Regions from separate parts of the Pseudomonas sp. COR18 genome, predicted to be linked through region 2. Evidence: predicted binding sites of a transcription regulator. Region 2 holds the regulator's gene; each other region holds the start of a gene.

Region 1 (4,818 bases), 3.4 Mb from region 2:
TTCCACCGAGCAGGTCGGTCTGTTCATGGGTAGCTGCATCTTTGCCGGCTTTCTCGTGCAGTGGCCCCTGGGCTGGCTTTCCGATCGCTATGACCGGGCGGTGCTGATCCGCAGTGTCGCCATGCTGTTGATGCTGACGTCCCTGCCGCTGGCGATATTCTCCACGGCTCCATTGGAGGTGCTGTTCGTCGTCGGGTTCATGGTGTCGTTGCTGCAGTTCTGTCTGTATCCGTTGGCGGTGGCGTTCTCCAACGACCATATCGAGGGGGATCGGCGGGTCTCGCTGACCGCCATGCTGCTGGTGACCTATGGCGTCGGCGCGAGCATCGGGCCGCTGGCGGCGGGCGTGCTGATGAAGCTGTTCGGCAGCCAGATGCTCTATGCGTTCTTCAGCTTCTTCGCGCTCATCCTGGTGCTGCGCATCCGACCCAAGGCGGTGACCAATCTGCATCAGGTCGAGGATGCGCCGTTGCAGCACGTGGTCATGCCGGAGGCCATGTCGCCCCTCGGCGCGGCGCTCGACCCGCGGGTCGACGAACAGGTGGTGCTGGACCAGATGTGCGACAACCCGGCGGCAGCGCCATCGGTCGCGGATGTCGCGTCCACCGAGCCGGCGGCAGAGGCTGTTGCCGAAGTGGACGAGTCCGACCCTGAGCCGGCGCATAAGTCGAGCAACTGAAAGTGTCGATAAAAAAACGGGCCACCCTCATCAGGTGGCCCGTTTTTTGTGGGTGAAGGCAGCGTCAGACTCAGTAGTCGTCGTCCTTGTCGAAACGCCGTGCTTCACGTTGCAGTTGGTAGACGAAGCGCTCGACCTGGCGTTGTACCAGGCCGCTCATGTTGTGGAAGCGTACGCCGGCGAAGGTGGTGTTGATCCTTTCCTCGAAGTGCAGATGGCGCAGTTCCACCGGAGCGGTCATGGGGCCGAAGGGCAGGGCGGCGATAAAACGCTCGTAGACCTGGCCCAGTTGCAGGCGATCGGAAATATCGCCGTCGAAGCGCAGCTTGCAGCCGCTGGCGGAGATATCCAGCAGTTTGCCGTTGATCGGTGCCTTGAGCTTGTCGCCGCCCAGTTCGATGTTGACCAGCGCGGTGAGTTTCAGGGCGGCGCGGAAGGCGTTGCGACGCTGATGGTAGACCACCTCGGCCGGCATTGAGCCACGGTAGCAACCGTTGGTCTCGTCGACGGTCATTGGCTGGGGTTGTTCCCAGGTGATGCGTACGCCGTCGTGGAAGCCTTCGACACGGAACGGTTCACCCGCTGCCAGGAAACGTTCACCGTCGCGTGGCATCATTTCGTCCAGGGCCAGAGTGCCCGCATCCCGGTCGACATCGATCACGAAACTCTGGAAACGCTGGCTGCGTTCATGGAACGTGATGATCAACGGGTCATGGCTATCCTGCAGCATCCGCAGGTTGGCGGAAATTTCCAGAGGCGTGGTTAGCACCTTCGGTGGCTGCGGAGCATCGTCCGCGCTTGGGGCATTGGACACGGTTCATCAATCTCCAGACAAAATACGACTACACGCAAAAGCCAGCATTTTGCCAGCATGTTACGCGCCTTGAACAGAGCGCGCAGCAGTTTGGGTTCAAGCCTGACTCAGCGGGCGTTGCTTCGCAAGCCTCGCCGTCGAGCCGCGGGCATCATAAAGTGCGGGAGGCTCGCCGCCGGTCAGGATCTTCAACTGGTTTGCGGTCGTCGCTTGCTGAACCTGGATGTTGCGCCCATTGAGTTCATTGGCGGCCTGGCAATCGGCCAGGATGCGGGTGAGTTCTTCGCTCTGGCTCAGCAGTTCGCCGCCCACGCTCGACTGTGCCGCCAGTTGTTCCAGGCCGGAGCGGTTGGCGGGCAGGTTGAGACTGGCGAGAATCTGGCTGCGCTTGCGGCCATGCTGTTCCAGCAGAATGATCAGCGCCTGCTTGCGCGCCAGAATATCTTCCAGCTCGACCATGTTGCGACCATGGAGCGCCAGGGACTCGGCGCGCAACAGCTCGAGCAGATCTTGAGCTGGAGCAAAATCTTCGGTGATCAGTTGCAGTAGAGTGGTGTCTTGCATGGCTGGCCTTGGGTTTTAAGCGTCCAAAAGCCTCGCGCCGGCAGATGCCTAGCGCTGGGCTTCGAAGTTGAGCAGTTTGCTGGCGACGCGGTTGCTGTCGACCTTGTAGCTGCCATCCGCGATCGCCTGTTTCAACTCGGCCACACGGGCGCTGTTGACTACGGGCTGCTGCTGCAGCTTGTCAGTGATCTTTTGCAACTGCTGAGCCTCATTGCTGAGGTGTACCGATTCCCCGCTCTGGCCGACCGCTTCGGTCTGGCTGTTCACCGCCGAGGATTTGCCGCTGCTGTCGGCTTCCTTGTTGGCGCTGGTGCGCGTGCTGCCTGTCAATGACGGGGCGTTATTCAAACGACTGAAATCGATGACCATGATAAAAAACCTCTGGGTATTTGGACGCTTGCCTTGTTTTCGGCCATACCCGGAAAAACTTTAGCCTCATCTGAAAATGAGTCTGCATCTAGGCTGTAGCCCTGTCTGGGCCACAGTTTAGGAAAAGTGGCGGCCTGGCGCCAGTTATTGCGAGGTGGCCTTATCGATCTATAAAGCCACCTCTACCTGGCCGGGGGCGGTGACGCGAGCCTTGATGACCCGCTGCGAATTGAGGTTCTTGATCCGGATCTGCTCGTTCAGGCCGCCGTTGGAGAGGGCTTCGCCCGGCATCTTGACCACCAGGCCGCCGCTCGTTGCGCTGATGACCACCTGATCGCCCTTGCGCACCACTTCCGCCTGTTCCAAGTGGACCAGGGTGACGACCTGGTCCATGACCATTGGTCGGACAAGTTTCTGTCCGATGGCCTGGTCCGGTGACGTCAGGAAGCCCTGGTTGATCAGGCTGATATCCCGCTCGCGCAACGCCACGTCGCCTGGCTCGATGATCCCGGCGCGCTTGAGCGGACGGGTGGTCACCACCACATCGCGATACAATTTGACCTGGGCCGGGACGAACACGGTCCATGGCGAGCTGCCTTCGCAGCGGATTTTCACCGTGACCCGGCCGATCGGTGTCGCCGGGCTTTCCAGGCTGGCTGTCAATTCCTTGTCACAGGCGGCCATGCGCAGGCGCGGGTCCAGCTGGTTGACCTGGATCTCGTAGCGCCCTTCGGTTTGACTGGTGGCCAGATAGTCTTCTACCGTGAACTCAAGAAAGCCTTGGGTCACGCCGATAAGCTGATCAGGCAGGGTCGCCGATTCCGCAAGAGCAGGGTTGCTCGGGTTCAGGCAGCATAAAACGGACACCACCGCGAGCAATCTGCGGTACTGTGATGTCAGGCGTCGAAAAAATGTCGTTTGTGCTTTCATAACGGTATAAAAAGCAAGGCTCGTGCCGTTTGTTCCTGAGTGGGCGTCGGATGATGAGGCTTTGATCAGAGAGGGCAGTCATGGCTGGTGTGATGGATTCGGTGAACCAGCGTACGCAACTGGTGGGGCAGAATCGCCTTGAGCTGCTGTTGTTCCGTCTCGACGGCCAGCAGCTCTACGGGATCAACGTGTTCAAGGTGCGCGAGGTGCTGCAATGCCCCAAGCTGACCTTGATGCCCAAGTCCAATCCGGTGGTGTGCGGTGTGGCGAACATTCGTGGGGCTACCATCCCGATCCTCGATCTGGCGATGGCCACGGGGGCCGGTGCACTCAAGGATCAGAGTAATCCGTTCGTGATCATTACGGAGTACAACACCAAGACCCAGGGGTTTTTGGTGAAGTCGGTGGAGCGCATCGTCAACATGAACTGGGAAGAGATCCATCCGCCACCCAAGGGGACCGGGCGCGATCACTACCTGACGGCGGTGACGCGCATCGACAACCAGTTGGTGGAAATCATCGATGTGGAGAAGATCCTCGCCGAGGTTTCGCCCATGTCCGAATCGGTTTCCCTGGGCGTGGTGGATGTCGAGACGCAGACCAAGGCGGTGTCCTTGCGGGTGCTCACGGTCGACGACTCGTCGGTGGCGCGCAAGCAGGTCACGCGTTGCCTGCAGACGGTCGGCGTCGAGGTGGTGGCGCTGAACGACGGCCGGCAGGCGCTGGACTATCTGCGCAAGCTGGTCGAGGAGGGCAAGAAGCCGGAGGAGGAATTCCTGATGATGATCTCCGACATTGAAATGCCGGAAATGGACGGCTATACCCTCACTGCTGAGATTCGCAGCGATCCGCGGATGCAAAAGCTGCACATCACTCTGCATACTTCCCTGTCAGGGGTATTCAACCAGGCGATGGTGAAGAAGGTCGGTGCCGATGACTTCCTTGCCAAGTTCCGACCTGATGACCTGGCGGCCCGGGTGGTTGACCGGATCAAGGCTGCAGGATAACAGCCGGGGACCCGTGTCCCCGGCGGTACAGACGATTTAAGAGGCGGCATCATTGTCTACGGGTAATTTGGATTTCGAACAGTTCCGGGTCTTCCTGGAAAAGGCCTGTGGCATTCTGCTCGGTGAAAACAAGCAATATCTGGTTTCCAGCCGTCTCAACAAGCTGATGGAGCAGAATGGCATCAAATCCCTGGGCGAACTGGTCCAGAGGATCCAGAGCCAGCCACGCAGCGGCTTGCGTGAACAGGTGGTGGATGCCATGACGACCAACGAAACGCTGTGGTTTCGTGACACCTATCCGTTTGAGGTGCTCAAGAACAAGGTCTTACCGGAAGCGATCAAGGCCAGCCCTGGCCAGCGCCTGCGGATCTGGTCGGCTGCTTGTTCATCGGGGCAGGAGCCCTACTCGATCTCGATGTCGATCGACGAGTTCGAACGGACCAACATGGGCCAGT
Region 2 (4,818 bases):
CAAGAATCTCGCCGGCCTCAACCAGGAAATCCTGAAGGATCTCTTCATCGGCGCCGAAGCTCATGTGTATGGGTGCTCCTAGAATCCAAGGCTGGAAAGCAAATCGTCGACATCGTCCTGGCCGGACACAACGTCTTCACGTTTATCGGCATGAATCTGCGGACCTTCACCCTTTGCCATTTGTTTTTGTGGATCTTTTTGCGCAAGGATCGCTTCACGGTCATGCTCGATGCCGGCAAAGCGATCCACATGGCTGGCCATCAGCACCAGCTTGAGCAGGTTGCTCTCGACCTCGGTGACCATCTGCGTGACACGCTTGATCACCTGGCCGGTCAGATCCTGATAATCCTGGGCCAGCAGGATGTCGTTGAGTTCGCTCGAAACCGCCTGGGTTTCCTGCTCGCTGCGCGTCAGAAAACTGTCGACCCGGCGGGCCAACGCACGGAATTCCTCGGCACCGACCTCGCGCCGCATGAACCGCCCCCAGTCGGCGCTCAGCGCCTTGGCCTCGTCATTCAGGCCATTGATCCGCGGGGTCGCGCTCTCCACCAGATCCATGGTGCGGTTGGCCGCAGCCTCGGTCAGCCTGACCACATAGGACAGGCGCTCGGTGGCATCGGTGATCTGCGAGACCTCCTCGGCTTGCGGCATGGTGGGATCGATCTGGAAATTGACGATCGCACTGTGCAGCTCGCGGGTCAGCTTGCCGACTTCCAGATACAAGCCGCGGTCACGGGCCTGGTTCAGCTCATGGATCATTTGCACGGCGTCGCCGAAGCGGCCTTTTTCAAGGCTGTCGACCAGCTCACGAGCATGTTTTTTCAGGGTCGATTCAAAATCGCCCAGAGAGGATTCGTAGTGCTCCATAGCGCCCCCGTGGCGGACTTCATCAACCGATGCGTTCGAAGATCTTCTCGATCTTCTCTTTCAACGCCTGGGCCGTGAACGGTTTGACCACATAGCCGTTCACACCGGCCTGTGCGGCCTCGATGATCTGCTCGCGCTTGGCCTCGGCCGTTACCATCAGGACCGGCAGGTGCTTGAGCTTCTCGTCGGCACGCACGTGGCGCAGCAGATCGATGCCGGTCATGCCGGGCATGTTCCAGTCGGTGACCAGAAAGTCGATGCTGCCACTGTTCAGCACCGGAATGGCGGTAGTACCGTCATCGGCCTCGACAGTGTTGGTGAACCCGAGATCACGCAACAGGTTCTTGATGATCCGCCGCATCGTTGAAAAGTCATCAACAATGAGGATTTTCATGTTCTTGTTCAATTCGACCTCCAAGCAGTCTTAAACGCGTTTCAGCACCTGGACGCGCTGTTAAATCAATTCGGCACAACACTCGACAAGGCTCTGTACCCTACTGCATGGAAACCACAACCGGCCGAGCCGCCGATACACCGTCACACGCTGCATCGGTCTCGTTCGCAGTGTCCCCACACACTGCCCCGTCAACGCGCTCGCCACTCTCCCAAACGCCCCCGCAAACGGGCTGCGCACTGGCTATGCAACTGGCTGACCCGTGATTCGCTGACCCCCAGGACCTCACCGATTTCCTTGAGGTTCAGCTCCTCGTCGTAGTACAGCGACAACACCAGCCGCTCACGCTCCGGCAAATTGGCGATCGCGTCCGCCAGTGCGGCCTGGAAGCGTTCATCCTCCAGATCGCGCGACGGTTCGAGATGAGCACTCGCGCCATCCTCATGCAACCCTTCATGTTCGCCGTCCTGCAACAGGTCGTCGAAACTGAACAGGCGGCTGCCCAAGGTATCATTCAAAATCCCGTAATAATCATCGAGACTCAACTGGAGTTCGGCTGCAACTTCATGATCTTTAGCGTCGCGACCGGTTTTCGCTTCAATTGCGCGGATTGCGTCACTGACCATGCGGGTGTTGCGGTGTACCGAACGGGGTGCCCAGTCGCCCTTGCGCACCTCGTCGAGCATCGCGCCACGAATGCGGATACCGGCATAGGTCTCGAAACTCGCGCCCTTGCCCGAGTCGTACTTGGTCGAAACCTCGAGCAGGCCGATCATCCCGGCCTGGATCAGGTCCTCGACCTGAACACTGGCCGGCAGCCGTGCCAGCAGGTGATAGGCGATGCGCTTGACCAGCGGCGCGTATCGCTCGATCAATTCATACTGGCTGTCACGCGAAGACTTGGAATACATGCGATAGCCACTTGCAGTCATAGCACCGGTCCCGCACTCGTTTGAAGTACCAGACGTTCGACGAAGAACTCCAGGTGCCCCCGCGGGTTGGCGGGCAACGGCCAGGTGTCGACCTTCTGCGCGATGGCCTTGAACGCCAGGGCACATTTCGAACGTGGGAAGGCTTCGTAGACCGCACGCTGCTTCTGCACGGCCTTGCGAACGCATTCGTCGTAGGGAACGGCGCCGACGTATTGTAGGGCCACGTCAAGGAAGCGGTCCGTGACCTTGGTCAACTTGGCGAACAGGTTGCGCCCTTCCTGCGGGCTCTGGGCCATGTTGGCCAGCACCCGGAAACGATTCATGCCGTAGTCGCGATTGAGCAGCTTGATCAGCGCATAGGCGTCGGTGATCGAGGTCGGCTCGTCGCAGACCACCAGCAGCACTTCCTGGGCCGCGCGGACAAAACTGACCACCGAGTCACCAATACCCGCAGCGGTGTCGATCACCAGCACGTCGAGATTGTCGCCGATATCGCTGAACGCCTGGATCAGGCCGGCATGCTGGGCCGGATTGAGATTGACCATGCTCTGGGTACCGGAGGCCGCCGGCACGATACGGATCCCGCCTGGCCCCTGCAGCAGCACATCGCGCAACTCGCAGCGGCCCTCGATCACATCGGCCAGGGTCCGTTTCGGGGTCAGCCCCAGCAGAACGTCGACATTCGCCAGGCCCAGGTCGGCATCCAGCAGCATGACACGCCGGCCAAGCTCAGCCAGCGCCAGGGACAAGTTCACTGACACGTTAGTCTTCCCGACGCCACCCTTGCCGCCGGTCACCGCAATCACCTGTACGGGATGCATGCTACCCATGTTCTCTTCTTACCTTGTCTTGCGTAGACGGAAGGCCACATAACTGGCTGCGCGCTCCCGAGGGAGACTAATGCCTGGCAGACCATCGATGTAGATGCGTTGCAACGTCTTCATGGTTACCTCACCCCACTCGTTTGGAGGGGCTGTGGTAGATGTCAGCGAACATATCGGCCATGGCCTCTTCGCTGGGTTCTTCCTGCATCTGCACACTCACCGCACGGCTCACCAGCTGGTGACGGCGTGGCAGATGCAGATCGTCCGGGATCCGCGGGCCATCGGTCAGATAGGCCACCGGCAGTTCATGGCTGATGGCCAGGCTCAGCACTTCGCCGAGGCTTGCCGTCTCGTCCAGTTTGGTCAGGATGCAACCGGCCAGGCCACAGCGCTTGTAGCTATGGTAGGCGGCGGTGAGCACCTGCTTCTGGCTGGTGGTGGCCAGGACCAGATAGTTCTTCGCCTTGATCCCGCGACCGGCCAGGCTTTCCAGCTGCATGCGCAAGGCCGGGTCGCTGGCCTGCAGGCCGGCGGTGTCGATCAGCACCACGCGCTTGCGCAGCAGCGGATCGAGGGCCTGGGCCAGGGACTGGCCGGGGTCGACATGGGTCACGGAGACATTGAGAATCCGCCCCAGCGTCTTGAGCTGCTCCTGGGCGCCAATGCGGAAGCTGTCCATGCTTACCAGCGCGATATTCTGTGCGCCGTACTTGAGTACGTAGCGTGCGGCCAGCTTGGCCAGGGTCGTGGTCTTGCCCATGCCGGCCGGGCCGACCATGGCGATCACCCCGCCCTCTTCCAGCGGTTCGATCTCGGGCGTGACGATCATGCGTGCCAGGTGCGCCAGCAGCATGCGCCAGGCCTGGCGTGGGTCCTGGATGTCGGTGATCAGTGCCAGCAGGTCGCGCGACAGCGGCCCGGACAGGCCGATGCGCTGCAGGCGCCGCCACAGGTTGGCCTGCTCCGGCTGGCGCCCCTGCAACTGGTTCCAGGCCAGCGAGCCGAGCTGGACTTCCAGCAGTTCACGCAGGCCGTTGAGCTCCGAGCGCATCGACTCGAAAACCCGCTGGTCCACCGCCGGGGCCGCTGCAGCCGGGGCCGGAGCCGGACGGCGTGGCTCGTCGAAGGTCGGTTCGATCAGCGGTTCCGCCGCGGTCAGCGGCAGGCCGGCGAACAACTGGCGGTTGGTGCCTGCATCGCTTTCACCTTCGCTGCGCAGGCTCAGTTCGGCCTGGGCGGTGACGATCCGCGACTGGGTCTTGCGCAACTCGTCCTCGAGCTCCATGTTCGGAACCCGTGGGGCCAGGGCCGAGAGCTTGTAGTCGAGCGCAGCCGTCAGCTCGACACCGCCGGCGATCCGGCGGTTGCCGATGATGGCCGCGTCCGAGCCCAATTCGTCACGAACCAGCTTCATGGCCTGACGCATATCGGCGGCGAAAAAACGCTTAACTTGCATAACCCACTACCTCAGCCGTTGGGCCCTACTGTCGCAACGATGGTGACTTGCTTGTTGTCCGGAATTTCCTGGTAAGCCAGCACATGCAGGCTGGGTACCGCCAGGCGTCCGAACCGCGAAAGCATCGCGCGAACCGGACCGGCTACCAGCAGGATCACCGGCTGCCCCTGCATCTCTTGACGCTGGGCGGCCTCAATCAGTGAACGCTGAAGCTTTTCAGCCATGCTCGGTTCGAGCAGAACGCCCTCTTCCGAGCCTTGTCCGGCCTTCTGCAGACTATTGAGCAATATTTGTTCCAACCTGGGTTCCAAGGTGATCACAGGCAGCTCGGAGTCAAGCCCTACA
Region 3 (4,818 bases), 1.2 Mb from region 2:
CCCCGGCGGCGGCGAACTGATCGACTCCCCGGGTATTCGCGAATTCGGCCTGGGCCACGTCAGCCGCGCCGATGTCGAGGCCGGCTTCATCGAGTTCAACGACCTGCTCGGTACCTGCCGCTTCCGCGACTGCAAGCACGATCGCGAGCCCGGCTGCGCCCTGCTCAAGGCCCTGGAAGACGGGCGTATCCAGCAGCAGCGGATGAACAGCTACCGCTCGATCATCGCCAGCCTGCCGCAAGACAGCTATTGAAATGACAGAAACGACAAGGCCGCGATCATCGCGGCCTTGTCGTCTGGCTCAGGAGCCGGTTCTGGGCTTGCCCGTCTCGTCCATCTTCAATACACCATCCTCGAAGATGTTCAAGCGTTGCCGCACCTCGTGGGCGGGCAGCGGCTGCTTGTCCGCCGGCAGCGCATTCGGGTCGGCCGGGGCCGCATTCGAGGCGCCAGGCGCGCCGGGAACCGGTGCCGCGCCATCCGGCTTGGCCTCGTCCGCGCCCTGCTCGCCCTCAATGGCTTTCTGGGCCTTCTTGGTCAGCACCACGATGTCGATGCGGCGGTTGACCGGGTTGAACGGATCGGCCTTGTCGAACAGCGCCGACGAGGCATAACCCACCACCCGCGCCACTTGCGAGTCCGGATAACGGCCAGCCACCAGTGCACGGCGCGCGGCGTTGGCGCGGTTGGCCGACAGCTCCCAGTTGCCGAAGTCGCCAGTGCCGGCGTACGGCTTGGCATCGGTATGGCCGCTGATGCTGATCTTGTTCGGCACCGCCTTGATGGTGTCGGCCATCGCCAGCAGGATGTCCTCGAAGTAAGGCTTCAGGCGCGCACTGCCGGAGTCGAACATCGGCCGGTTTTCCGCGTCCATGATCTGGATGCGCAAGCCGTCCGGGGTGATTTCGAACAGGATCTGGTCCTTGAACTTCTGCAACTGCGGGCTTTCGTCGACCTTGTTCTGCAACTCCTGCAGCAGCAGCTCCAGGCGCTCCTTCTCGACCTGTTCGGCCATGCCCTCCACCTGCTCGGTGTCGACCGTGACCTTGTCCGGTTGCGGCTGGGACTTCACTTCCGGGTTGAGTGTCTTGTCCGGCGCCAGCGTCGGGGAACCGCCCAGGTCGATGATGTAGGGCGTACCGCTCTCGGAAAAACCGATCGGGTCCTTGAAGTAGCCGGCGATGGCGATCTTCTGCTCCGGGGTCGCGGTGGACAGCAGCCACAACACCAGGAAGAAGGCCATCATCGCCGTCGCGAAGTCGGCAAAGGCGATTTTCCAGGCACCGCCATGGTGCCCGCCGCCAAAGCGCTTGACGCGCTTGATGATGATCGGCTGATTGTTCTCCATGACTCAGCGACCGCGAACCGCTTGTTCCAGCTCGGCGAAGCTCGGCCGATGCTTCGGATAGAGCACCTTGCGCCCGAATTCCACTGCCAGCGAAGGCGGCATGCCGGAGGCCGAGGCCACCAGGGAGGCCTTGATCGCCTCGTAGACGTTCAGTTCTTCCTTGGCATCGTGGGCCAGGGATTGCGCCAGCGGACCGAAGAAGCCATAGGCGGCGAGAATACCGAAGAAGGTCCCCACCAGTGCCGCACCCACGTGCAGACCGATGGACTTCTGGTCGCCATCGCCCAGGGAGGCCATGGTCACCACGATGCCCAGTACCGCCGCGACGATACCGAAGCCGGGCATGCCGTCGGCCACGCCGGTAACGGCATGGGATGGATGCTCGAGTTCTTCCTTCATGCTCAGCAGTTCCATGTCGAACAGGCCTTCCAGCTCATGGGGAGCCATGTTGCCCGAGGACATGATGCGCAGGTAGTCGCAGATGAACGCGGTCATGCGCTCATCCTTCAGAACGGCGGGGTACTTGGCGAAGATCGGGCTGGCCGCGGCATCCTCGATGTCACCCTCGATCGCCATCATGCCTTCACGACGGCTCTTGTTGAGGATCTCGTAGATCAGGCCGAGCACTTCCATATAGAAGGTGTGGCTGAAGCGCGAGCCGAACATGCTCAGGGATTTCTTGACCACGTGCATGGTCATGTAGCCGGGGTTGGACTGCAGGAAAGCACCCAGCGCCGCACCACCGATGATCAAGACCTCGAAGGGCTGGATCAGCGCCGCAATCTTGCCGTGGGAGAGCACGTACCCGCCGAGCACGCTCGCGAATACGACAATGATGCCGATGATTTTAGCCATAGAATGAGAGTACTTGTTGAGTCGGGTTCAAGGTCATATTCGGAAGTTAGTAAATCTCTTCTTCTACTTATCGGCGAAACTGCGCCAGACTATAGCCAGTTCAGGCGAAAAGCCAGAAAACCGGCAGTGCATGGCCTCGGCGGCAGGACCAGCGCAGCGCCGTCAGGCCCGTTCCGGGCGCATTAATGGTGATGATCGCGCTTAATCATGACGAATCAAACGGCTGTGTCCAGTGCAAGACCGAACACCCTGCAAGGCTGGACCAGGCTGTTGCAGGGCGTTCGCCTGCCCGTCCCGCAGGACAGCCACGACCGCGTCTGCCGGGCCATCCGCGACAGCCGCAGCTCGCTGCGCGACATCGCCGAGCTGATGCAGGATAGCCCGGCCCTGGCGCTGAGCGTGATCTGCGAAGCCAACCATCACACCCACGGCAGCATGACCGAGCCGGCCGAAAACCTCGAGATCGCGATCAATCGCCTCGGTCTGAAACGTACCGAGGAGTTGCTTGAGCGCCTGCCCGCACGACTGCCCGAAGACATTCCGATCGCCCTGCGCCAGTTGCAACTGATCAGCCAGCATGCCAGCCAGCAGGCCAACGGCCTGTTTGCCGCCCGCCTGGCCCGGCTCTGGCAGGACATCCACTGGGGCAGCCTGCTGTTCCTGGCCCCCCTGTGGCCACTGGCACTGACCCACCCCAGGCTGCTCGAAACCTGGGAACTGCGGGTGCTGCACAAGCACGAGCCCGCCGCCAGGGTCGAACGGGAGCTGTTCGGCGTGCGCCTGCTGGAGCTATGCCAGGCCATGGCCGAGTTCTGGCGCCTGCCAGTGTGGGTGACCCAGGGTTATCAAACGCTGCTCAACGAACGCAAGACCCTCGCCCAGGCACTGCATATCGCCCGCGACAATGAGAGCCCCCTGCACCAGCAACAGCAACTGGATGCCGACCCCGAACTGCGCCGCTGGCTGAACCAGCCCGCCAACACCGTATTGCTGGCCAACGGCCTGGCCGTGGCGGCACAACAGGCCTGGGACAGCCCGCACTGCCTGCGCTGGCAGTACCTGTCGAGCCTGTACCTGCAGCAGCCGATGAACGAGTTGCAGCAACAGATCCACCAGCAGGCGGCCCAGAGCGCCAACCAGCATTCGATGCAGGACCTGTGGCACCCGGCCGAGGCTCTGATCTGGCCGTGGCATGTGCGCCGCGTGCATGCCGACCTGTTGCCGGCCGCTGCCCCTGACGCCGCGGCGATGGGGCTCTGGCGCAGGCACTGCGCACAACTGCTGGCCGAACCCAGCCGTTTCACCAACGCCATGCACCTGACCACCGTGGCCCGCGAAGCCCTGGCGGCCTGCGGCCTGCGCCGGGTGATGATCCTGATGACCGACCGCAGCCGCAGCGCACTGCGGGTGCACCAGACCGCCGGCCTTCCCGCCGAGGCGAGCAATCTGATCCTGCAGGTGGCCCAGAGCACGCTGCTGCAACGACTGATGAAGCAGCCCGCGCAGATTCGCCTGTCGCCAGAAAACGCTCGCCAGTTCCAGGCACTGCTGCCCAACAGCCTGCGGGCGCAATTCCTTCCCGGCGAACACCTGCTGTTGCGCTCGCTGAGCAACAACGGTCGGGTGGTGATGGTGATCCTGGCCGACCAGGCGGGCGTGCCGTTTTCGGAGATCACCGTGCAAGCCTTCGGCAAAACCATGCAATGTATCGAAAAGGCGCTGCACGCCTTTACCAACCGCAGCGCCTGAAGCTTGCGCTACAATCCTCCCCTTTGCGTCCAGGAGAACCCACATGCCTGACTTCTCTGGCTTGCCGCTGGTGATCGAGCCCAGCGACCTGCTGCCGCGTCTCGACACCCCCGGGCTGATCCTGGTGGACCTGACCAGCAGCGCCCGCTACGGCACGGGGCATATCCCCGGCGCACGTTTCGTCGACCCCAAGCGTACCCAGTTGGGCCAGCCACCGGCTCCGGGGCTGATGCCACCGCAAGAGGCGCTCGAAGCCCTGTTCGGCGAACTGGGCCACAACCCGGACGCGGTCTACTTGGTCTACGACGATGAAGGCGGCGGCTGGGCCGGCCGTTTCATCTGGCTGCTGGATGTCATCGGCCACACCCGCTACCACTACCTCGACGGCGGCCTGCTGGCGTGGCTGGACGAAGGCCTGCCGGTGTCCGAGGACATCCCGGCGGTTGCCGGCGGCCCGGTTGCCCTGACCCTGCACGACGAACCGACCGCCACCCGCGATTACCTGCAGTCGCGCCTGGGCGCGCCCGACCTGGCGATCTGGGACGCCCGTGGCCCATTGGAGTATTCCGGCGAGAAGGTGCTGGCCGCCAAGGGCGGACACATTCCAGGCGCAGTCAACTTCGAATGGACCGCCGGCATGGACAAGGCGCGCAGCCTGCGCATCCGCAAGGATATGCCGGCAATCCTCGACAGCCTGGGCATCACTCCCGACAAGGAAGTGATCACCCATTGCCAGACCCACCACCGCTCCGGCTTCACCTATCTGGTGGCCAAGGCGCTCGGTTATCCGCGCGTCAAGGGTTATGCCGGCTCCTGGGGCGAATGGGGCAACCACCCCGACACCCCTGTAGAGATTTGAGATTCCC

The links. Region 2 encodes FliA, which starts transcription of late flagellar genes. Its sites were predicted from a motif close to CTAAAGTTTNNNNNNNNNNNGCCGNTAA; they were not measured.
Region 1: the regulator FliA is predicted to act here: its motif matches at 2,463-2,490, upstream of flgM (flagellar biosynthesis anti-sigma factor FlgM).
Region 3: the regulator FliA is predicted to act here: its motif matches at 2,271-2,298, upstream of motA (flagellar motor stator protein MotA).

What each region holds. Positions count from the first base shown of each region.
Region 1 covers NZ_CP183808.1:4,113,190-4,118,007, forward strand. The annotation lists gene ACM62G_RS18990 (MFS transporter) at 1-679, shown strand, start outside; gene ACM62G_RS18995 (flagellar brake protein) at 750-1,493, opposite strand; gene ACM62G_RS19000 (flagella synthesis protein FlgN) at 1,590-2,057, opposite strand; gene flgM (flagellar biosynthesis anti-sigma factor FlgM) at 2,106-2,426, opposite strand; gene flgA (flagellar basal body P-ring formation chaperone FlgA) at 2,595-3,356, opposite strand; gene ACM62G_RS19015 (chemotaxis protein CheV) at 3,437-4,363, shown strand; gene cheR (protein-glutamate O-methyltransferase CheR) at 4,416-4,818, shown strand, end outside.
Region 2 covers NZ_CP183808.1:723,714-728,531, forward strand. The annotation lists gene ACM62G_RS03285 (chemotaxis protein CheA) at 1-64, opposite strand, end outside; gene ACM62G_RS03290 (protein phosphatase CheZ) at 79-867, opposite strand; gene ACM62G_RS03295 (chemotaxis response regulator CheY) at 890-1,261, opposite strand; gene fliA (RNA polymerase sigma factor FliA) at 1,453-2,193, opposite strand; gene fleN (flagellar synthesis regulator FleN) at 2,190-3,023, opposite strand; gene flhF (flagellar biosynthesis protein FlhF) at 3,145-4,473, opposite strand; gene flhA (flagellar biosynthesis protein FlhA) at 4,485-4,818, opposite strand, start outside.
Region 3 covers NZ_CP183808.1:1,972,675-1,977,492, forward strand. The annotation lists gene rsgA (small ribosomal subunit biogenesis GTPase RsgA) at 1-253, shown strand, start outside; gene motB (flagellar motor protein MotB) at 302-1,348, opposite strand; gene motA (flagellar motor stator protein MotA) at 1,352-2,203, opposite strand; gene ACM62G_RS09175 (HDOD domain-containing protein) at 2,411-3,952, shown strand; gene ACM62G_RS09180 (rhodanese-like domain-containing protein) at 3,996-4,811, shown strand.